DNA from 4 places in the Gracilibacillus marinus genome. Region 1 is predicted to be linked to each of the others. Evidence: riboswitches for the same ligand, from Rfam matches in the RefSeq annotation. Region 1 holds a riboswitch; each other region holds the start of a gene.

What was found. Region 1 has a riboswitch for S-adenosylmethionine ahead of ACFOZ1_RS00155 (cyclase family protein). Riboswitches for the same ligand answer to the same signal wherever they lie in the genome.
Region 2: it holds a riboswitch for S-adenosylmethionine, as region 1 does, so the genes downstream of both, ACFOZ1_RS01355 (PLP-dependent aspartate aminotransferase family protein) here and ACFOZ1_RS00155 (cyclase family protein) in region 1, are expected to answer to the same signal.
Region 3: it holds a riboswitch for S-adenosylmethionine, as region 1 does, so the genes downstream of both, ACFOZ1_RS14015 (methionine ABC transporter ATP-binding protein) here and ACFOZ1_RS00155 (cyclase family protein) in region 1, are expected to answer to the same signal.
Region 4: it holds a riboswitch for S-adenosylmethionine, as region 1 does, so the genes downstream of both, ACFOZ1_RS13850 (methionine ABC transporter ATP-binding protein) here and ACFOZ1_RS00155 (cyclase family protein) in region 1, are expected to answer to the same signal.

What each region holds. Positions count from the first base shown of each region.
Region 1 covers NZ_JBHSDV010000001.1:18,958-24,638, forward strand. The annotation lists gene ACFOZ1_RS00140 (NCS2 family permease) at 1-123, shown strand, start outside; gene ACFOZ1_RS00145 (phosphoribosyltransferase family protein) at 139-681, shown strand; gene ACFOZ1_RS00150 (Gfo/Idh/MocA family protein) at 986-1,963, shown strand; SAM riboswitch class I at 2,043-2,145, shown strand; gene ACFOZ1_RS00155 (cyclase family protein) at 2,285-3,037, shown strand; gene ACFOZ1_RS00160 (5-methyltetrahydropteroyltriglutamate--homocysteine S-methyltransferase) at 3,066-4,175, shown strand; gene ACFOZ1_RS00165 (TRAP transporter permease) at 4,247-5,681, opposite strand, start outside.
Region 2 covers NZ_JBHSDV010000001.1:279,666-285,346, forward strand. The annotation lists gene ACFOZ1_RS01350 (GDSL-type esterase/lipase family protein) at 1-35, opposite strand, end outside; gene ACFOZ1_RS01355 (PLP-dependent aspartate aminotransferase family protein) at 271-1,938, opposite strand; SAM riboswitch class I at 2,012-2,131, opposite strand; gene ACFOZ1_RS01360 (Hsp20/alpha crystallin family protein) at 2,294-2,728, shown strand; gene cls (cardiolipin synthase) at 2,807-4,249, shown strand; partial or broken gene ACFOZ1_RS16470 (ABC-F family ATP-binding cassette domain-containing protein) at 4,316-5,257, shown strand; partial or broken gene ACFOZ1_RS16475 (ATP-binding cassette domain-containing protein) at 5,234-5,681, shown strand, end outside.
Region 3 covers NZ_JBHSDV010000005.1:98,233-103,913, reverse strand. The annotation lists gene ACFOZ1_RS14035 (glycoside hydrolase family 43 protein) at 1-784, shown strand, start outside; gene ACFOZ1_RS14030 (hypothetical protein) at 943-1,308, shown strand; gene ACFOZ1_RS14025 (cytochrome P450) at 1,455-2,696, shown strand; gene ACFOZ1_RS14020 (ASCH domain-containing protein) at 2,769-3,116, shown strand; SAM riboswitch class I at 3,369-3,496, shown strand; gene ACFOZ1_RS14015 (methionine ABC transporter ATP-binding protein) at 3,649-4,677, shown strand; gene ACFOZ1_RS14010 (methionine ABC transporter permease) at 4,667-5,329, shown strand; gene ACFOZ1_RS14005 (MetQ/NlpA family ABC transporter substrate-binding protein) at 5,341-5,681, shown strand, end outside.
Region 4 covers NZ_JBHSDV010000005.1:56,036-61,716, forward strand. The annotation lists gene ACFOZ1_RS13835 (Cof-type HAD-IIB family hydrolase) at 144-875, opposite strand; gene ACFOZ1_RS13840 (ACT domain-containing protein) at 1,072-1,338, shown strand; gene ACFOZ1_RS13845 (PFL family protein) at 1,354-2,715, shown strand; SAM riboswitch class I at 2,884-2,993, shown strand; gene ACFOZ1_RS13850 (methionine ABC transporter ATP-binding protein) at 3,100-4,128, shown strand; gene ACFOZ1_RS13855 (methionine ABC transporter permease) at 4,118-4,786, shown strand; gene ACFOZ1_RS13860 (MetQ/NlpA family ABC transporter substrate-binding protein) at 4,856-5,681, shown strand, end outside.

The DNA of each region.
Region 1 (5,681 bases):
GGTGAAGGTTCAGAAGGAATTATTGGAGCTATTACTATGGTTGTCACAGCAATAACAGATCCATTTGTTGGTATGTTATCAGGTGTAGTAATACAATTTCTAATGAATCTATTAGGATTTTAAACAAGGGGGAGCATCATGACAGAAGTATATACACTAACTATTGAAGGTCTTGAACGAAAATTACCAATCATTCCAATTAACGATCATTTAAGTATTGCTAGTTTTGTTATTCTAGGAGATACAGAACTCGTGTGTCACGTGGCTCCGTTATTAGCCGAGAAATTGCCTGAAGTAGATTACATTGTGACAGCAGAAGCAAAAGGAATTCCATTAATACACGAATTAACCAGAGTAATTGGCAAAAAGGAATATATCATCGCACGTAAAAGTGTGAAAGCATATATGGAGAATCCGATTGTTCATAAAGTGAACTCGATTACAACAACTAGTGAACAGATTCTTTGTTTAGATGGAAAAGATGCGAAAGTATTACAAGGAAAAAAAGTCGCTTTAGTCGATGATGTGATTAGCACGGGTGAATCTATACAAGCTCTAGAAGAACTTGTACAAGAAGCAGGTGCTGAAGTAGTAGCGAAAGCAGCAATTCTTGCAGAAGGAGATGCGGCAAACCGAGAAGACTTCATTTTCTTAGAGAAATTACCTGTTTTTGTGAAATAATAGCATATAAGAAAACGGAAGATAGGAAGTGAGACTAATACGTTTCACTTTCTATTATTTTTTACAACATCAGTACTAATGTAAGCGATACTTCACTCTCTTACATTAGTAAAATAGCAAAGAGGGAGAAAATGGAGAAATTTAATAATTTCTTACAAAACAAAGAAACTCATCCGTATCCTATGGACTGCTAAGGTAGATTATTCCTTGCTAGATAAAATGATAACGTTTAACATAATAGATAAGGTGGATTGTACGACGTTTTGGAGAAAGTAATTAATCGCTGACAAAGAGGAGAGATTACATGACAATACATATTGGAATAATTGGTACAGGTTCTTTTGCTAGATTACATGCATCTATCGTAAATGAGATGGAAGATGTCGTGATACGTGGCGTTTGTGGTAGATCTCTAGAAAAAGCAGAGCAAATAGCTAAAGACTATCCGCAGGCGAAAGCATATAATGAATTGACGAAAATGTTAGATAATGAACAGATTGATGCTGCTTATATTTGTGTACCACCGTTTGCACACGGCGAAATAGAAGAATTGTTGGTAGAGAGAGGTATACCATTTTTTGTGGAAAAACCATTATCGACAAATATAGAAATACCTACAACGATACTTAACAAGATAAAAGAGAAGCAATTATTGACATCTGTCGGTTACCACTTTAGATATTTACATGGAACAAGGAAGGCAAAAGAATTATTACAAGATTGTACAATTGGTATGGCAATCGGTTATTGGATGGGTACAATGCCTGAGGTGAGTTGGTGGAGAAAAAATGAGACATCAGGAGGCCAATTTGTAGAGCAAACCACACATATTGTCGATTTAGTTAGATATGTATTAGGTGAAGTGGAAGAAGTCAGAGCGGATTTCGCCAAACGAATGCAACCAGCTAAGGCTGAAATAAATGTATCTGATGTAGGCACTGTCACGCTAAAGATGAGTAGTGGTGCTATTGTTACTATCCATAACACCTGTATATTACCAATAGATTATCAGAATGGACTTGATGTTTATACAGATCGTGGCATTTTACGTCTTAATCAACAAGGTTTGCAGGAAGTTAATCAGGATGAGATAAGAGACTATTCTAATGACTCATCTGTCTCACCATATGAAAAAGAATCACAAGCATTTATTCATGCGGTTAGAACGTCTGACTCCTCACAGATTTTATCAACATATGAAGATGCATGGAAAACACAACAAGTAGCAATTGCTGCAAATCAATCTGCAGAACTAGGCCAAAGTATTAAATTAGCTAAATAATTGGATTAGTCAAAAAAATGATACTTGACATCATGCCATAGTTAGGTGTATTCTAATATTTAAATTAAATACCATAAATTTCCTATCAAGAGAGGTGGAGGGACTGGCCCTTTGAAGCCTCGGCAACGGACTATCTGTATGTACCGTGCCAATTCCAGAAGTGTAATGCTTGAAGATAAGAAGAGAGACAGATTGTAGCTGACATTTTGCCCCTTTTCTTATTTAGAAAAGGGTTTTTTGGTTTTTAAAAAAAAATAAAGTATACAGACAGAATTCACGGTAAGTGTCCTATACACTTTAGCATGTGAAGGGGGGAGAAGAATGACGATACAAGGTAACCAACAAGAATTATTAGATGCTTTGCAAAAATTGAAAAGTAAGCAATGGATTGACTTAACACACACGTTTGGGCCTGATTCACCACATTTTTTTGCATTGCCCAAAGCAGAGATTAACCCATTATTTACGCATGAAGATGGCTTCTTTGTACAACAATTTTCGTTTGCAGGACAATATGGAACACATATAGATGCACCGATTCATTTTGTGCCGAATCAACGTTGGCTAGAAGAATTGGAATTAAAAGAGTTAGTATTACCTCTTGTTGTGATTGATAAATCCAAAGAAGCAGCAGAAAACCATGACTATACGGTAACAGTCCATGATATTCAATTGTTTGAAGAAGAATATGGACAAATAGAAGAAGGTACATTTGTTGCATTAAGAACAGATTGGAGCAAACGATGGCCAGATGTGGAGAAATTCGAGAATAAAGATACAGACGGTAATGCACATGCTCCTGGATGGGGATTGGATGCATTGAAATATCTCTTCGAAGAGAGAAACGTGAAAGCAATTGGTCATGAAACGTTTGATACAGACTCTGCAAAGGATGCAAGAGCAAACGGATCGTTAATTGGCGAATATTATGTACTTGAGCAAGATACATATCAAGTGGAGTTATTAACAAATTTAGATAAACTACCTCCAAAAGGCGGTATTATATTTAATATAGTAGCAAAACCAGAAAAGGCAACTGGGTTTCCAGTGCGTTCTTTTGCAATAATACCTTAAAACAAAAAATAGAGAGGATTGATTAACTATGACAAAAACAATAATTAAAGCACCATTTAAAGCAGACCATGTGGGAAGTTTATTACGACCAGAGAGTTTAAAAGAAGCAAATGAGAATTTCAAGGCAGGTAAAATATCCTATGAAGAGTTACGTGCAGTACAAACAAAAGAGATTGAAAGAATTGTAGATAAACAGATTGAAGTAGGGCTAGAGTTAGTAACAGATGGCGAATTTCGTCGTGGATGGTGGCATCTTGACTTTATGGAGCACTTGAATGGATTTGAAGGATATGTTCCGGAAAAAGGACTTCAATTTCATGGTGTGGAGACTGAAAGATATGATGTACGAAATATTGGTAAAGTTTCGTTTAATGCAAATCATCCATTCATTAAAGATTTCATTGAATTTAAAGAAATTGTTGGAGACCGTGCAGTAGCGAAACAAACGATACCAAGTCCTAACCAACTGTTCCATGCAGGTATTCGTAACCAAGAAGTGTATCCAAACTTAGAAGATTATACACAAGATGTGATTGATACATATCGTGATGTAGTAAAAGCATTCTATGATGCAGGCTGTCGTTATCTGCAATTTGATGATGTGTATATTGCAGGATTAAATGCAGAGCAATTGTTTGCATTTGAAAATTTATCGAGACAAGAATTAATTGATTTATCGTTACATGTTGTGAACAGTGTATTAGAGGATAAGCCGGAAGACTTAATTATTACAACACACCTTTGCAGAGGTAACTATCGTTCGACATGGGCATTTGAAGGAAGTTATGCACATATCGCACCGACACTTTTTGCAAAAGAAAAAGTAGATGGATTCTTCTTAGAATATGATGATGATCGTTCGGGTGATTTCCAGCCATTACGTCATATTGCAAAAGAAGATGGACCACATGTTGTATTAGGATTATTCACATCAAAATTCGGTGAACTAGAGGACAAAGAATTGATTCAAGCACGTATAGAAGAAGCGAGTCAATTCGTGTCGAAAGACAAAATCTGCTTAAGCCCACAATGTGGATTTGCTTCTACGCATCACGGAAATATTTTGACAGAAGAAGAACAATGGAATAAATTAGCATACGTAGTGAAGCTTTCAAAAGAATTACTCGGAAATGAATAAAGTATCTATAATAATAGAATCCCTAAGTGCTCTTAAAGATACAGGCACTTGGGGATTCTTGTTTTTTATAATCAGGTATTATTTTTACTGAACAATTGTATAGAGATTAGAACGACGAAGATAAGACATCCAATGATATCTGTATTGCCCTCTGGATACATAAGCAAAAGGCCTGTTATACATGCGATTAGTCGCTCTATCCAATGAAGCTTTCTATACCAAAATCCGATTAACCCAGCTCCTATTGCAATCATTCCTGCGAATGCAGTAATAATAATCCATGTTATGCCTGTAAAAGTTACATCAATCATTAATAATTGTGGTTGAAAGACGAACATGTATGGAATGATAAATGCGGCAATTGCAAGTTTTGTTGCAATAAAACCGGTTCGGATGGGTTCACCACCGGAGATGCCTGTTGCTGCGAATGCGGCGAGCGAGACAGGTGGTGTAATATCGGCAACGATTCCAAAGAAAAAGACAAACATGTGTGCAGCAAGTACCGGAATGAATAATTCATAAGAATCACTTAATGCCATAATTGCAGGTAGTGCGACAGTTGACGTAATTATATAGTTAGCCGTGGTAGGCGATCCCATTCCAAGTAAAATAGATGTAATCATTGTGAAGAATAATGTGAGTAAAATTAATATAGTTGGGTTACTTGTCATCGTTGCAGCCATGTCTACAAGCCCATTCCCGAGCTTTAAGCCAAGTCCTGTCTTTGTCACTACACCAACAATAATCCCTGCACTTGCTGTGGCTGCGGCAACACCTAATGCAGTTCGTGCGCCATCTGTTAACGCTTTGGATAATTTGTCTAATGATAGTTTTCCTTTGTTATTTAATAAAATATTAGTTTCTTTTGAAAGAAGGCTAACAAGAATAGCGGTAAGTATGCCATATATAGCCGTTCTTTCGATACTAAAACCATGGAACAGGAAAAAGATGATAACAATAATAGGAAGTAAAAGATATAGCTTCTTATATACTCTTTTTTTCTCTGGTAGTTCGTCTCGAGATAGACCAACGAGACCAAGTCGTTTTGCTTCAAAGTGCGTCATCACCCAAATTCCTGTAAAGAAGAGCAAGGAAGGTATGACAGCCGCCTTGGCGATTTCCCAATAAGGTTTACCAGCAAATTCAATCATCAAAAATGCTGCCGCACCCATTATTGGAGGCATAATTTGCCCACCAGTTGATGCTGCTGCTTCTACTGCTCCTGCAAAGTTCCGCTTATAACCTAGGCGTCTCATCATAGGAATGGTATAAGAACCTGATGTAACGGTATTTGCGACAGAGCTTCCTGATATCGTTCCATTGAGTGCACTAGAGAATATCGCTACTTTTGCAGGTCCACCAATTCGGTGACCAGCAATGGCCAATGCTAAATCATTAAAATATAATCCGACACCAGTTTGTACAAGAAATGCACCGAATAATAGAAACAAAAAGATATAAGTAGACGAGACTTGAAGAGGGGTACCAAGAATTCCTTCTGTAGTG
Region 2 (5,681 bases), 260 kb from region 1:
ATTGTAAGAATGAGCATTCGTTGCTTTTTTTTCATTGTACACACCTTCAGTAACATTAACGTTTGTATAAATTAACTATACCCGATTTTACTAGATTCTACACTGTCAGTTTATGCAAAAAACTGGATTAACATGTGTAGATGGATAGAAAACTCAAAAAATATAGTTGCTAAAATAATATCATAAAAAGGAAAAAACCGTGAATCAATTAATGACTCACGGTTTAATTAATTTATCTTGGGGAGATAAATATCATAAGGTTATGGAGAATTATTCTCCTCGACGTAAGCGGTCTGCTTCTTGGAATGGACAACGGTGTTCCACAACAATTTGTCCATTTGCTTCCGCTTGTTGTTTGATTGTTTGATCAGCTTCATGTCTGAACCAAACAAGTTTAGATTGATGAGACACAAGCTCTTTCTTAGATGGATCAACAACTAATGTAATATCAATCTCACCTTCTGCTTCACTTGCATCTGTTACTTGGAATCCAATTTTACGTAAAGATTTGATTGTATCTGTTGCTTCTTCACTAGACCCGATTACAGCAATTTGTTTTACGCGAATACCGCCATCTGTACGGTCGTAAGCTGAAGAAAGTGCCCAACTAATTGCTTTTTCAGTATCAGGTTGTACTGTTGGTTCAGTATTTGTTGCTTTAGCGATAGCTTGATCTAAATCTTGAATGATATCATCAACTGTCTCAATTCCGACAGATAAACGAACTAATTCTTCCGTTACACCAGCAGTTTTTAGCTGTTCACTATTTAGTTGTTGGTGTGTGGTAGATGCAGGGTGAATAATTAACGATTTTGCATCACCAACATTTGCAACATGTGACCATAACGTAATATGATCAATAATTGCGCGACCGGCATCACGACCACCTTTAATACCAAAAGTGATGATAGAACCAAATTGACCTTTTAAGTATTTTTTCGCTTTTTCATGTGATGGGTGTGTTTCTAAACCTGGATATGTTACCCATTCAATTTGTGGATGTTTCGTCAAATATTCAGCAACTGCTTGTGTATTCTCATTGTGACGCTCGATACGTAAGTGTAATGTTTCTAGTCCTTGTAAGAAATAGAATGCATTTTGTGGGCTTAAGCACGCGCCGATATCACGTAGTAATTGTACACGCAATTTGATAGCAAATGCAGGTGCGCCGATATCAATTCCAAATCGAATACCATGATACGTATGATCTGGTTCTGTAAATCCTGGAAATTTGTCGCTGTTCCAGTTGAAACGCCCGCCATCTACAACGATTCCACCGATTGTTGTACCATGTCCACCTATCCACTTTGTAGCAGAATGAACGACAATGTCAGCACCCCATTGAATTGGTTTACATAAGTAAGGTGTTGCAAATGTATTATCAATAATTAGTGGGATACCATTTTCGTGTGCAATATCTGCTACTTTCTCGATATCAAAAACATTTAAACTAGGATTTGTAATCACTTCACCAAAGATTGCCTTTGTCTTTTCTGTAATTGCAGAACGGAAATTCTCTGGATCTGTTCCATCTACAAATTTTACGTCAATACCGTATTTTGGTAATGTAACACTAAATAAATTGAATGTACCACCATACAAGTTGCTATCTGCAATAATCTCATCACCGGCATGGGCAAGGTTCAAAATAGCCATTGTAATTGCAGCCATACCAGAAGAAGTTGCAACAGCTGCTACGCCATCTTCAAGTAGAGCGATTCGCTGTTCAAATGCATCTACAGTTGGGTTCATAATACGAGTATAAATGTTACCAGGTTCTGCTAATGCGAATAAGTTCTGTGCATGTTCTGTATCGTTAAATACATAAGAAGTAGTTTGATAGATTGGCACTGCACGAGAATTAGTTGTTGGATCAACTTGTTGGCCGCCATGTAGCAATGTTGTTTCGTTTCCTGTAATGTTAAATGAATGTGTCAATGAAATCCCCTCCTGGATAATAAAAAACCTCTTCTTAGTTTTTAAGAAGAGGTTGTCTTGTCATATTTGCCTCCTCTTATCTTCCAAGTGCGTATACACTTGTAGGAATTAGCACCATTTCAACTTAGAATAATCTATGCTGACGGTTGCCGGGCTTCGACGGGCCTAGTCCCTCTGCCGCTCTAAATAAGAGTGTTTCGATTCAATTGTTTACATTATAAGCAACAACCTATCCATTCGTCAACTGTTTTGTCAGAATTATTTGATTATTTGAGTAATTTGTCGAGGTAATTGCCTATGCTTTTCGTTTTTAGGTGCATACACTAATTAGAAATAATGATTGTAGGTGATAATAATGGATCACAATGAACGTAAAAACTTAATCCCTGAATGGGGAATTTCAATTGTCCGCAAGTTAGATGCATTAATATATGAGAATCCTACAAAAGACGTTTTAAGTCAGATGAATGATTTTTTTGAACAATCCAAACAAAAAATAGCGATTCCAATCGAAGAGAAAGAATTTGACACATATTGGACTGTCGATGTGCACATACCAAATGTGAAGAAAGAGCAAATTAAAGTGACGTATAATGATAAAACAATGACGATTGCTATAGTGCACAAGGAAGAAACAGAACAGTATGACCAACAAAATAGATTTTATCATAAAGAACAAAAAGAATACTTGAGGGAAAGAACGATTCGTATTCCAACAGATGGAGAGATTGACAAGATGAAGGCGACATTTACGAACGGGCTTCTACGAGTGAGGATACCGAAAAAATAAATCAATACATTGATAGCTTCCATCCCTTTTTTTAGTGGAAATGTGCTATATTTAGATGTAGAAAGGGGGAAGGGATCTGTGGATATTTTTCAACTAGTTATCTCCATTATTTTGATTTTTAATATTATATTATCTCTAGCCATTATCTTCTTAGAACGAAAAGACGCAACAGCTTCATGGGCATGGATTATGGTATTAACATTTATTCCAGTAGTCGGATTTATTTTATATCTTATATTTGGTCGTAAGCTTAGTAATAAGACTATTTTTACTTGGGATACAAAAAGTAAGCTCGGTGTCAAAACAGCAGTACAACATCAATTACGAGAAATTGAAGCAAATGAATTTGAAATAAATGATCATCGATTAAATCAATACAAAGATTTATTCTATTTACATTTACGGAACAATGATGCTATTTTCACACAAGACAATGATGTGCGTATTTATACAGATGGGAATAGAAAATTCAATTCTTTAATTGAAGATATAGAAAATGCAACAGATCATATTCATCTAGTCTACTATATTGTACGTTCAGATAAATTGGGAAGAAGATTAGCTGAAGTATTAATGAAGAAGGCAAAAGAAGGTGTACAAGTACGATTTTTATATGACGACATGGGTTCGCGCCAATTAAGTCGTAAACTTATTAAAGAAATGAGAGCAGCAGGTGCAGAAGTAGAAGGCTTCTTCCCACCATTAATTCCTAAGGTCAACTTTAAGATTAATCACAGGAACCACCGAAAATTAGTAATCATTGATGGAAAAATTGGCTACATCGGTGGGTTTAATATTGGCGATGAATACTTAGGAATGGATAAGAAATTTGGTTATTGGCGTGATACACATCTGAGAGTTGTCGGTAGTGCAGTGAAGAATATGCAAACACGATTTATTCTTGACTGGAATCAAGCTTCTCGCCATGATATTGACTATGACGAAAGATATTATGTAGCAAAAGGAAAAGGAAAAGTCGGAATGCAAATTGTTTCAAGTGGTCCTGATTCAGACTGGGAACAAATCAAACATGGCTATATCAAAATGATAATGTCAGCAAAGGATTATATATATATCCAAACACCATACTTCATTCCAGATGAAAGTTTATTAGATGCGCTTAAAATTGCTTGTTTATCAGGTGTAGATGTAAGAATTATGATTCCGAACAAGCCTGACCATCCATTTGTGTATTGGGCCACTTACTCTTATATTGGAGAAATGCTAAATGCAGGTGCGACGGTATACATTTATCAAAAAGGATTCTTACATGCGAAGACAATCGTTGTCGATAGTAAAATTGCATCTGTAGGAACAGCGAATATTGATGTGAGAAGTTTTAGACTTAATTTCGAAGTGAATGCATTCTTATATAATGAGACATTAGCGGAAATGCTAGTTGATGAATTTGAAAAAGATATGGAACATGTGACACAATTGACATATGGACTATATCAACAAAGACCAAAATGGATTAAATTCAAAGAATCCATTGCACGCTTAATTTCGCCAATATTATAGCAGTGTGTTATATATGTCTCTTGAATGCTAGATATATTCGATGAGACATGTATGTTCACATCACAGATGGCCTTATGGAAAGAAAGGGTGAACAATCCATTGCGTGAATTAAAAATAGAAGGACTAACAAAGACATTTGGAGAAAAGGTATTATTTGACCATATCTCCTTTTCTATTACAGAAAAAGAACGTATCGGGCTAATTGGAGTAAACGGTACAGGTAAATCGACATTATTGAAAGTACTTGCAGGAATCGACCATAGTGAAGCAGGGACGATGACACATCCAAATGATTATCGTATCGAATATTTAGACCAAGATCCAAATCTTGACGAAGAGTTAACGGTATTAGAACAAATCTATTATGGGAATGCACAAATAATTGTGACATTACGTGCCTATGAACAGGCTGTGTTGAAGTTAGAAAAAAGTCCTGAAAGTGAAGTATTACAAAAACAACTATTACATATGCAAGAAGAGATGGACCAACAAGAAGCATGGGACGCGATGACTGTAGCAAAATCTATTTTGACAAGGCTAGGGGTAAAAAAATTAGAACAACATGTCAAAGAATTATCAGGAGGCCAGCGAAAAAGAGTTGCTATAGCAAAAGCGTTAATTCAGCCTGCTGATTTATTAATATTAGACGAACCAACAAACCATTTAGATAACGATATTATTGAATGGTTGGAAGATTATTTGCCAAATTATCATGGAGCAATTCTTCTAGTTACACATGATCGTTATTTCTTAAATCGTATGACAAATCGAATTTTTGAATTAGATAAGGGAAATCTTTATACATATGAAGGCAATTACCAAACATTCCTTGAACAAAAGGCGTTAAGGGAAGAACAGTTGGAAGTTGCTGAGAAGAAACACCAAAGCTTGTTGAAAAAGGAGATTGCTTGGCTAAGAAGTGGTGTGAAGGCGAGAACGACCAAACAAAAAGCAAGAATAGATCGAGCAGAACAACTAAAAGAAGTGTCCTTTGATACAACAAAACGTGACTTTCGTTTTGAGATAGGTTCTGTTAGATTAGGAAACAAAGTAATAGAAGTAAAGGATTTAGGGAAAAGTTATGGAGAGAAGGTACTATTTCGCCATTTCGACTTCCTCATTAAGCCTGGAGATAGAATTGGTATCGTAGGGGCTAATGGCAGCGGAAAAACAACCTTATTAAATATATTAGCAGATAAAATAAAGCCAGATGAAGGAACCATCGATATTGGGGAAACAGTAAAGATTGGCTATTATACACAAGATCATCCACCACTTAATGAAGAAGCAAAAGTGATAGATGTGGTACGCGATGTGGCGGAAGTGGTCACAACGATAGATGGACAAACCATTTCTGCAGAGCAAATGCTCGAACGCTTTTTGTTTCCAAGAGCACAACAATGGACACATGTCCGCAAATTATCTGGTGGGG
Region 3 (5,681 bases), on a different contig from region 1:
AGAATGGTGGGCAGTAGCTTTAGCATCAAGAATCTACGGTGGTTATTATAGAAACCTTGGTAGAGAAACATATCTTCTTCCAGTAACATGGGAAGATGGTTGGCCAATTTTTAGTCCGGGCAGTGGGAAGTTAGAGATGGAATACAAGATTCCAAATCTCCCACAAGGTGAAATCGTTGTAGAAGATTTATGTGACCATTTTGACGACAAGGAATTAAATATGAAATGGAATCTACTACGTACGCCTAAAGAAGAATCGTATAGTCTTACAGAGCGAGAAGGTTTTGTTTCCTTATATCTTCGACCTGAAGCAATTACTAAATTAGAACATCCAAGTATTCTATTGCGTAAACAACAACATATTCAATTTACCACTTCTACGTGTATGGAATTCTCCCCAGAAACTAAACATGAAGAAGCGGGGGTTGTTCTTCTGCAAAGTAGTGAATATCATTACAGATTTGTTGTAACAAATGCACACAACGAGACGATCATTACATTAATCAAATGTGAAAATGGAGAGGAATCTATCCTACACCAAGCACCAGTACAACATGATAAAATCTATTTAAAGGTTGTAGCATTTGGCCAAGATTTATCCTTTTATTATGGAGAAAGTCAAGCTAACTATCAATTACTTTGTGATCAGATAGATGGGCGAATTTTGAGTACAGATGTAGCGGGGGGCTTTGTTGGTACTCAAATTGGCTTATATGCAAGTAGTAATGGAGAAAAGTCAGACAACAAAGCATATTTTGATTGGTTTGAATATAGTTCTATCTAAGACGTTGTTTGCTTATCTATAACCTTTTTAAAAGATGAAGCCTTACGTGTATTTTCTTAAAATAGGGGAATATATAGATGTAGAGACATAAAAATAATCCACTCATCGAATAATGAGTATGTGAGGATTTTTTTAAGACATCAGAAAGGTTGATTGAAATGAAAAAGGTTATAGGACTTAGCCTACTTTTATTACTACTTGCAGCGTGTAGTGCAGATAATAATGGAAGTGCAGAAGAAGTGAAAGTAGATGCAACGACACAAGAAGATGAGGAAACAGAAGTAGAAAATACAGCAAACGAATCGGAAGAACAGAAAGAATTAGCTATTATTAAAGAACATATTGATGTGGATGCGTACGAAATGAAAATAGAAGAAGATAATCCACATACACGAGTAATGTTCTTTATTGATGAGAATGACGAAAAAGTGTATAAAACCGTATTGGTCAAAGATACGAATAGATTAAAGATCATTCATTTAGGTGAGGAAGGTCTACTTTTTAATGATACTATTCCTTCTTAATGAAAATAGAAAGAGATAGCTTCTGTATATTGCAGGAGCTATTTTTTTGTATGTTAAAAATGGAATTGATTGTGATTCTATTCTTTCGTTTTTCTCTCGCTTTTTGGGGAATATAATACTAAACAGCTAAAAGGAGAGTTATATAAATGGAAAACAACCATCCAATGCCTAAAGAAAAAGGTATCGATCATACGATTCAATTGTTAAAAGAAGGCTATCATTTTATTATGAATCGAAAGGAAAAGTTCGATTCAAGAGTGTTTGAAACACATTTACTTGGTGAAAAAGCGATTTGTTTAGTTGGTAAAGAAGAAGCGGAATTATTTTATGATGAAACAAAATTCACTAGGAAAGATGCTGCTCCAAGCAGAGTGAAAAAAACTTTATTTGGAGAAGGTGGTGTGCAAGGATTAGATGATGCGCCCCATCACCATCGGAAAGCAATGTTTATGTCTCTTATGACAGAAGAAAAATTACAACAACTCAAGCAATTAACGAAAGAAGAATGGGAGAAAGAATTTCGTCAGATACAAGATGAAAATATTGTAGTATATGAGAAGGCAAAATCCGTTTTAACAAGGGTGGCAATGAAGTGGGTAGAGATTCCGGTAGAGGATACAGAAGCGGATAAGTGGTCAGACGAATTAGCAGATATGTTTGAAAAAGCAGCATCGATTGGACCAAAACATTGGAAGTCGCGCTATTCAAGATCAAAGATGGAGGAATGGATGGAAGATTGGATAGAAAAAGTACGGTCAGGAAAAGTAAGTATTTCCGAAAGTGCACCACTATACCAATTTTCTTTTCACAAAGATCTAGATGGAGAATTACTCGATAAACAGATCGTAGCAGTGGAACTATTGAACTTATTACGTCCAATCGTTGCAATTGCTGTCTATATTGATTTATTGATGCTTGCGATGCATGACAATAAAGACGAAGTTGCCCAAATGAATATAGATGATGAGAAACAAGTAACAAATTTCATTCAGGAAGTAAGAAGATTTTATCCTTTCTTCCCATTTGCAGGAGCAAGAGTGAAAGAGACATTTACTTGGAATGGGTATGTATTTGAAGAAGGTACACTTACTTTATTAGATTTATACGGGACAAATCATGATCCTGCTATATGGGAAAATCCAAACCAATTTCAACCATCACGATTCCATGATTGGAGCAGAAGTCCATTTGATTTCATTCCACAAGGTGGTGGCGAATATCTGATTGGTCATCGATGTGCAGGAGAATGGATTACAGTAGATATATTGAAAACAACAATAAAATTTTTCGTACAACAATTAGCATTTACTTATCCTAAACAGAAATTTGAGTATGACAATAATGATATACCACCATTACCTAAATGTGAGATTCGATTGCGTGCATAAGTATTCCTATTTGTCTATAGACTGAGAAACGGGTAAAATGGGTGAGAGAATATAAAGGTAGGTGTCATATGAATGGAATCGAAACAAAATAATTCCTTACCACCAAAAACTTGCTCCATCGACCGTTTGATTACAATTCAATCAGATATAGATAAAGTATTAGAAGGAAAAAAAACAGCTACGAGAAGAAATGGTCGATATGCAGATATCGGTGAGATTATGGTATTAGAAAATCGTTCATTTCAAATTGATCGAGTGTACGAACAAACGCTAGGTGAGCTAACAGACGAGGATGCGTTAAGAGAAGGATATGAGAATTTGGAACAATATAAAGAATCTATTCTTGCAATGCATCCAGGTATGCCATGGGTCCCTAAAATGAGAGTGTGGGTACATGAATTTAGCGAAATGACAGAATAAGAAATTGCAAAAGTTTATATAGGTTAAGTTTAATTGATAAACAAAATGGTGTGGATTATTAATGGAAACAAAAAAATCTACGCCATTTTTCTTTGGATATAAAAACCTAGTATTTCTATATGGATAGCGATTACAAAATAAAAATACTGAAAATTTCCAAAATTTAAATTTAACTAATTGCATTGACAATCAATTATATTTCTAATAGAATTACAACATTCACAAAAAATTTCATACAATCATACATCATGATTCTTATCTAGAGAGGTGGAGGGACTGGCCCTGTGAAACCTCGGCAACGGGTTTTATTCAATATATTGAATAAAAAGAGCGTGCCAATTCCATCAAGTATACAAGAAATGTTACTTGAAAGATAAGAAGAGCTAAAGAGACTATACGTATAACGAATCTCCTCTTCTTATCTTGAAGTGGGGATTTTTTTATTGCATAAAATAAGTAATTTTTATATAAATAATTATTTGACTATTTCCTCAACTAAGAATCCTACAAATTTTCAGAAAGAGTGATAACAATGATTGACTTCCAGCATGTGACAAAAAAGTATACAACTAATGATAAAACAATTACAGCTGTCAACGATGTAAACTTAGTTGTACAACGTGGAGAAATATTCGGTGTAATTGGTTTTAGTGGAGCGGGTAAAAGTACATTAATCAGATGTGTGAATTTACTTGAAAGACCAACAGAAGGAAAGATACTAGTTAACCAAAAAGATTTACTCACATTATCTCAAAAGGAATTACGAGATGTGCGTCGAAAGATTGGAATGATTTTTCAACATTTTAATCTATTAGAATCAAAAACAGTCTTTCATAATGTGGGGTTTCCTTTATCACTAGCAGGTGTACCAAAACAAGAAATCAAAAGAAAAGTAGAATCATTACTAGAATTTGTTGGACTAGCTGACAAAGCAAATCATTACCCAGAGCAATTATCTGGTGGGCAAAAGCAACGTGTCGGTATAGCAAGAGCATTAGCTACAGACCCTGAAATACTGTTGTGTGATGAAGCAACGTCTGCATTAGATCCACAAACAACTAGTTCCATACTAGATTTATTAAGAAAAGTAAGAGAAGAATACCATATTACCATTTTAATGATTACACACGAAATGCAAGTCATTAAAGAAATATGTGACAAAGTTGCTGTGATGGAAAATGGAAAGGTAATTGAAGAAGGGACCATTTTTGATGTATTTTCAAATCCAAAGCAACAGACAACTCGCAATTTTGTAAAAACAGTGATGAATGATGAGCTACCTGCATCTGTCTTAGAGAAGATATATCATCCTAAAGATAATAGTAAAGTATATCGATTAATATTTGTCGAAGATTCTACAGAGATTCCTTTAATTTCTGAAGTTGCTAAGAAGTTCGATGTGCATACAAACATATTATTTGGACAAATCATTGAATTACAACATCAACCTTTTGGAAATTTAATTGTTGAGTTACAAGGTGCGACAGTTGAGATAGAAGCAGCCTATGAATACATGAAACAACGCGTATCAATAGAGGAGGTGAAAGAGAATGGATATTAAATTATCGACATTTTGGCCAAATATATGGGAAGCAACGATACAAACATTACAAATGGTTGGCTTTTCACTATTATTTTCTTTACTTATTGGTATCCCGCTTGGAATTATTTTAGTTATTACAAGACCAGGAAATATAATTGGAAACCAAACTTTCTTTTTCATATTAAATGGAGTGATTAACTTTTTACGATCCATTCCTTTTATTATTTTAATGGTAGCAATTATTCCATTTACTAGAATTATAATTGGTACAACAATAGGAACAGCAGCTGCAGTAGTGCCATTAGTTGTATATGCAGCGCCATATATCGCAAGGTTGGTGGAAAGTAGCTTATTAGAAGTCTCACCAGGAGTCATCGAAGCAGCGGAAGCAATGGGGGCAAAACCTCATCAGATTATATTTCGTGTGTTAGTTCCAGAAGCATTTAGTTCATTAATTCTTAATATAACCATCGCAACAATTGGTTTAATCGGTGCTTCCGCAATGGCAGGTGCTGTAGGTGGTGGTGGCTTAGGTGACTTAGCGATCGCATATGGATATCAACGTTTTGAAACAGATATTATGATTGTCACTGTATTATTATTAGTTGTATTCGTACAACTTGTGCAATCATTTGGAAATAAATTATCAAAAACATCTAGAAGAAGATAGGAGACATACACATGAAAAGAAGAACTTTGATAGTAGCAGTAGCTATATTATCTATTATTGGTATTTTAGTAGGATGTGGAAAAGAAGCGAGTAAAGAAGAGGAAGTAACATTAAAAGTAGGATTAAATGGATCTGGAGTCCCTATTTGGGAATTTGTAAAAGAGAAAGCGAAAGAGGAAGGCATTAACTTAGAACTAATCGAATTCGCTGATTATGTACGACCAAATATGGCTTTAGCAGATGGTGATATTGATTTAAATGCATTTCAAACCGTTTCCTATTTTGATTCATTTATTGAAGAAAGAAATATTGATTTAGTTCCAATCGCAACAACATTAATTGCACCAATGGG
Region 4 (5,681 bases), on a different contig from region 1:
TGCATATGTATTATTCTACACTACTATTTTAGCACGAAATAGAATAATGCGTAACATCATTAGAAAAAAACATTCCATCTAATAACTTATTATATCCTGTCGTTCTCTGCAAGTAATTGTACCTTATTTTCTGAAATTTCTGCTTATTTTAACACAAATTTGTTGATTGCCTGCGCAACTCCTGCTTCGTCATTAGATGTTGTAATCCAATCACTCGCTTCTTTCACTTTGTCTTGGGCATTCCCCATTGCCACACCAATACCTGCTTGCTCAATCATTTTGATATCATTCAAACTGTCCCCACATGCCATTACTTGATCCATTGTAATGCCAAGACGTTCACAAACAACTTCCACAGCCTTCGCTTTATTGACACCAACAGCATTTACTTCAATATTAGTCAAACTAGAATTGCTTAACTCAATCTCTTTCCATTCTTCAAGTGTTGCCATTAGTAATTGTTTGGTTTCGTCATTATCTGTATCAAAGCCAAATTTCAGCCATGTATAATCCTCGACATTATCCGGGAATTCATCTCGCCAAATTTGATCAGTAGAAGCTGACCATGCCCAAGTCTTATGTTTATTTTTCAGTTCAATCAATTTTTTTATAATAGAGGCATCTACTATTTCTCTTGCGATTAATTCTTCCTCCATTGTCCATATTTCGCTGCCATTCACGTTAATAATATAATGAATATCTAATTCTTTCGCGATATGCGCACTTGTTCGGAAATGCCTTCCTGTCGAAATAATAACTTCGACACCTTTTTCTCTTGCTTTCTTAATTGCTTCTTTATTCTGCTCTGACACAGTATGGTCTGACGAAAGTAATGTCCCATCCATATCTAGCGCAATTAGGCGAATATCCTTCATAGTAATTCGCTCCTTTCTCTTCTACTATATTGTAAGTGATTCGCAATTGTTTAGCAAAAATACTGAAATGAGTTATACTAAAGTAAAGAAATAATCCCACTAAAATAAAACAATGTATGACGTACAGAAAGAATACGATACTAAGACTATTAATTTTTACGGGAAATGATACACAATAGATATGAGGTGATGAAACATGAGAGCAGTTGTAAGTGTTATTGGAAAAGACCAAGTCGGAATTATTGCAAAGGTAACAACAGTTCTTTCAGAGAATCATGTGAATATTTCGGATATTAGCCAAACGATTTTGCAAGATTTTTTTACGATGATGATGTTAATTGACATTGATGATATAAAGAAACTTGCACAGCTAAAACAAGCATTCGAGCCTGTCGAAAAAGAACTTGGACTTAAGATCAGTATTCAACGCGAAGAAATCTTCCAAGCAATGCACCGTGTATAAAGGAGTGAAGTAATCGTGCCAATTGCATATACAGAAATACAAGAAACGATTCGAATGGTACAAATGGAGCACTTAGATGTTCGAACAGTCACAATGGGGATAAGCTTAAGAGATTGCATCGACAGTGATTTTGATACGTTAAAAACAAATGTATTCCATAAAGTTACAACATATGCAAAAAATTTAGTGACTGTTGCAGAACAAGTTGCAGAAGAATATGGTGTACCAATTATTAATAAACGTGTGGCAATCTCCCCTGTTGCAGAACTATTAGGCAATGCTACTGTAGAACAAGCAGTAGAACTTGCCAAAACATTAGATGAAGCTGCAAAAAAGGTGCAGATTGATTTCATTGGTGGCTATTCTGCTCTTGTACATAAAGGAATCTCTAAAGGTGATCAAATTTTACTTGATGCACTGCCACAAGCATTAAGTGAAACAGAGCGAGTATGTGCCTCCATATCTGTCGGTACAACAAGAACGGGTATTAATATGGACGCAGTGAAACAAATGGGTGAAATTATTAAAGCAACTGCAGAATTAACAAAAGATAATAATAGTATTGGTTGTGCAAAACTTGTCGTGTTTTGTAATCCTGTAGAAGACAATCCATTTATGGCAGGTGCCTTTCATGGTGCAGGAGAAGGAGAAGTCGTGTTAAGTGTCGGTGTCAGTGGACCTGGAGTTGTATTACATGCATTAAAACGATATCCTGATGCAGATCTTGGCGAAGTAGCAGAAGTCATTAAAAAGACTGCATTTAAAATCACACGTGCAGGAGAATTTATTGGAAGAGTTGTTGCAGAACGATTAGAGGTGCCTTTTGGTATTATGGATCTATCCCTTGCTCCAACGAATGCGATGAATGATAGTGTTGCAGAAATACTAGAAGAAATTGGTTTAGAGTGTGTTGGTACACATGGAACAATTGCTGCACTTGCACTAATGAATGATGCAGTTAAAAAAGGTGGAGCAATGGCGAGTTCTTATGTCGGCGGACTTAGTGGTGCCTTTATTCCTGTTAGTGAAGACAACGGAATGATTCGTGGTATTGAACAAGGGGCCTTAACACTTCCTAAATTAGAAGCAATGACATGTGTGTGTTCTGTTGGATTAGATATGATCGCAATTGATGGAAATGCTAGTAGTCATACACTTTCTGCTATCATCGCAGACGAAGCAGCCATCGGAATGATTAACAAAAAGACAACAGCAATTCGTATTATTCCTGTTGTTGGCAAAGAGTCAGGTGAAGTGGTGGAATTTGGTGGGTTACTCGGGCGCGCACCAATCATTGGAGTCAATCCTTATCATTCAGATAAATTTATTCAACGTGGTGGCAGAATCCCTGCACCAATCCAAGCATTGACGAATTAACATACCACTTATCAGAATAATATGACTATTCTAACTTTTTAAAAGAGTATTGACTTGATATCAAATGCATGCTATCATCACAATTAATCAAAATTATCAGATAGCTTCTGTTATTCATGATTAGAAATGATATATGTGTTGATTACACTTATTAAAATAGAATAGAATCTCTTATCAAGAGAGGTGGAGGGACTGGCCCGATGAAACCCAGCAACCGTCATTAGTGATAGGTGCTAATTCCATCAAAGTTTGACATACTAAACTTTGAAAGATAAGAGGACGTAACGGTAATGAATGCCAATCCTTTCTGTCCTCTCATGCAGAAAGGATTTTTTATTTTTATACTAATAAAGAGAATAAGAGAAAGAAAGGAGCCAATTCACATTGATTCAAATAAAAGGCTTGTCAAAGATATACAAAACAAAAAAACAACAAGTTCAAGCTGTTGACGACGTATCATTAACGATTAATCAAGGTGAGATTTTTGGTGTGATCGGATATAGTGGTGCTGGAAAAAGTACATTTATTCGCCTAATTAATCGACTTGAAGAGCCGTCCAATGGTACTATATCGATTCACAATAAAGACATTACCAAGATGTCCGCAACAGAACTTAGATTAAAAAGACAAAAAATCGGTATGATCTTCCAACATTTCAATTTACTTTGGTCACGAACAGTCTTCGATAATATCGCATTTCCACTAGAAATTGCTGGCGTACCAAAAGCAACTCGAGCAGAAAAGGTGAATGAACTCATTCAATTAGTCGGTCTTGCTGGCAAAGAGAATAGCTACCCTTCTCAGTTAAGTGGTGGTCAAAAGCAACGCGTCGGTATTGCAAGAGCTTTAGCTAATGACCCAGAAGTATTATTATGTGATGAAGCGACATCCGCTCTTGATCCTGAAACAACGGATGATATCTTAGACTTACTTGTCTCTATTAATAAGAAACTTCAGTTAACTATCATTTTAATTACACACGAAATGCATGTCATTCAAAAAATATGCCATCGTGTTGCAGTAATGGAAAATGGAAAAGTTGTAGAATCTGGTGATGTACTAGATGTGTTTGTGAGACCTCAATCTAAAACAACGAAACGCTTTGTCCAACAATTAAATCCACTAGAACATGACCAAGCTAGCTTAAAAGAATTTATCACAAGCCGTGAAGATAGTGAAGTGGTGAAATTACATTTTATTGGGAACAACGCCAAACGTGCTTTAATTACAGATGTGATTAAACAATTTGATGTAGAGATCAACATCTTACAAGGTTCTATTGCACCAACTCGTGAAGGTGCTTATGGCACATTATATATCGAATTGAATGGCTCCAAAGATGTATTAGCATCATCTATCCAATTTATGCGCGAACAAAGTGTGGAAGTTGAGGTGTTACAACATGTGGAATGATTTATTCCCTAATGTCATCATGGAAGATTTATGGGTTGCGACAGAAGAAACCATGTATATGACAATTATTGCTGTAATAGGCACATTAATTTTGGGGATTTTCTTAGGATTATTATTATTCTTAACAGATAAGGGTAACTTATGGGAAAACAAACTAATTTATAACATAACAGCAGTAGTTGTAAATGTGTTTCGTGCGATTCCATTTATCATTTTAATATTATTACTCTTTCCATTTACAGATTTCTTGATTGGTACTATTCGCGGATGGAAAGCAGCATTACCTGCATTAATTATCGGTGCAGCGCCATTTTATGCGAGACTTGTGGAAATTGGTCTTAAAGAAGTCGACAAAGGCGTGATTGAAGCAGCGAAGTCGATGGGTGCAAATGCATCTACTATTATTTTCAAAGTGTTATTAAAAGAATCTATGCCTGCATTAGTATCAGGAATTACCGTAACAGCAATCGCACTAATTGGATATACCGCAATGGCTGGAGTCATCGGTGCAGGCGGTCTTGGAAATCTTGCTTATTTACAAGGATTCCAGCGATTTAATTTTGATGTCGTTCTTGCATGTACGATTTTAATTATCATTATCGTATTTATATTCCAAGTAATTGGCGACATGCTAACGAAAGCAATTGACAAAAGGTAATATGCTTAACACTAACTTGTTAAGCTTCTTTCATAAAATAAAATAGATAATAAGAAGGGAAGATTTATTTTGAAAAAGTATTTATTTACACTAGTAGCATTATTATTCATCGGAGTTTTAGCAGCATGTGGAACAAGTGACGACAACGAAACAGATAATTCCACAAATGGGGACAGCAATACATCAGAAGATGCAACAACTGATGATGCATCAGAAACAATTGTAGTTGGTGCAACAAGTACACCTCATGCTGAAATATTAGAAGAAGCAAAAAGCCTTTTAGCAGAAGAAGGTATTACATTAGAAATCGAAGTATACCAAGATTATGTATTTCCAAATGAAGATTTAGCAAGCGGAACATTAGATGCGAACTACTTCCAACACATTCCTTATTTCGAGTCTCAAAAAGCAGATAAAGAATATGATTTCGCAAATCTTGGTGGAATCCACATTGAGCCATATGGTTTTTATTCTAAAGATATCAAGAGTGTAGACGACATTACTGAAGGTACTGTTGTGATCATGAGTAACTCTGTAGCAGATCATGGTCGTGCATTATCCATTCTAGAAGAAGCAGAATTAATTAAATTAGACGAAAATGTTGAAAAAGTAGATGCACAAGTAAAAGATATCGTAGAGAATCCATTAAATTTAGAATTTGATACAGATGTAGATGCAGGTTTCTTACCTGAATTCTATGAGCGTGAAACAGAAGCATTAGTTGCAATTAACGGTAACTATGCATTGCAAGCTGGATTGTCACCAACTAAAGATGCACTATTGTTAGAAGGTACAGACTCTCCTTATGTAAATATTATTGCTGTTCGTAGTGAAGATAAAGACAAAGAAGCATTACAAAAATTAGTTGAAGTACTTCACTCAGAAGCCATTCAAA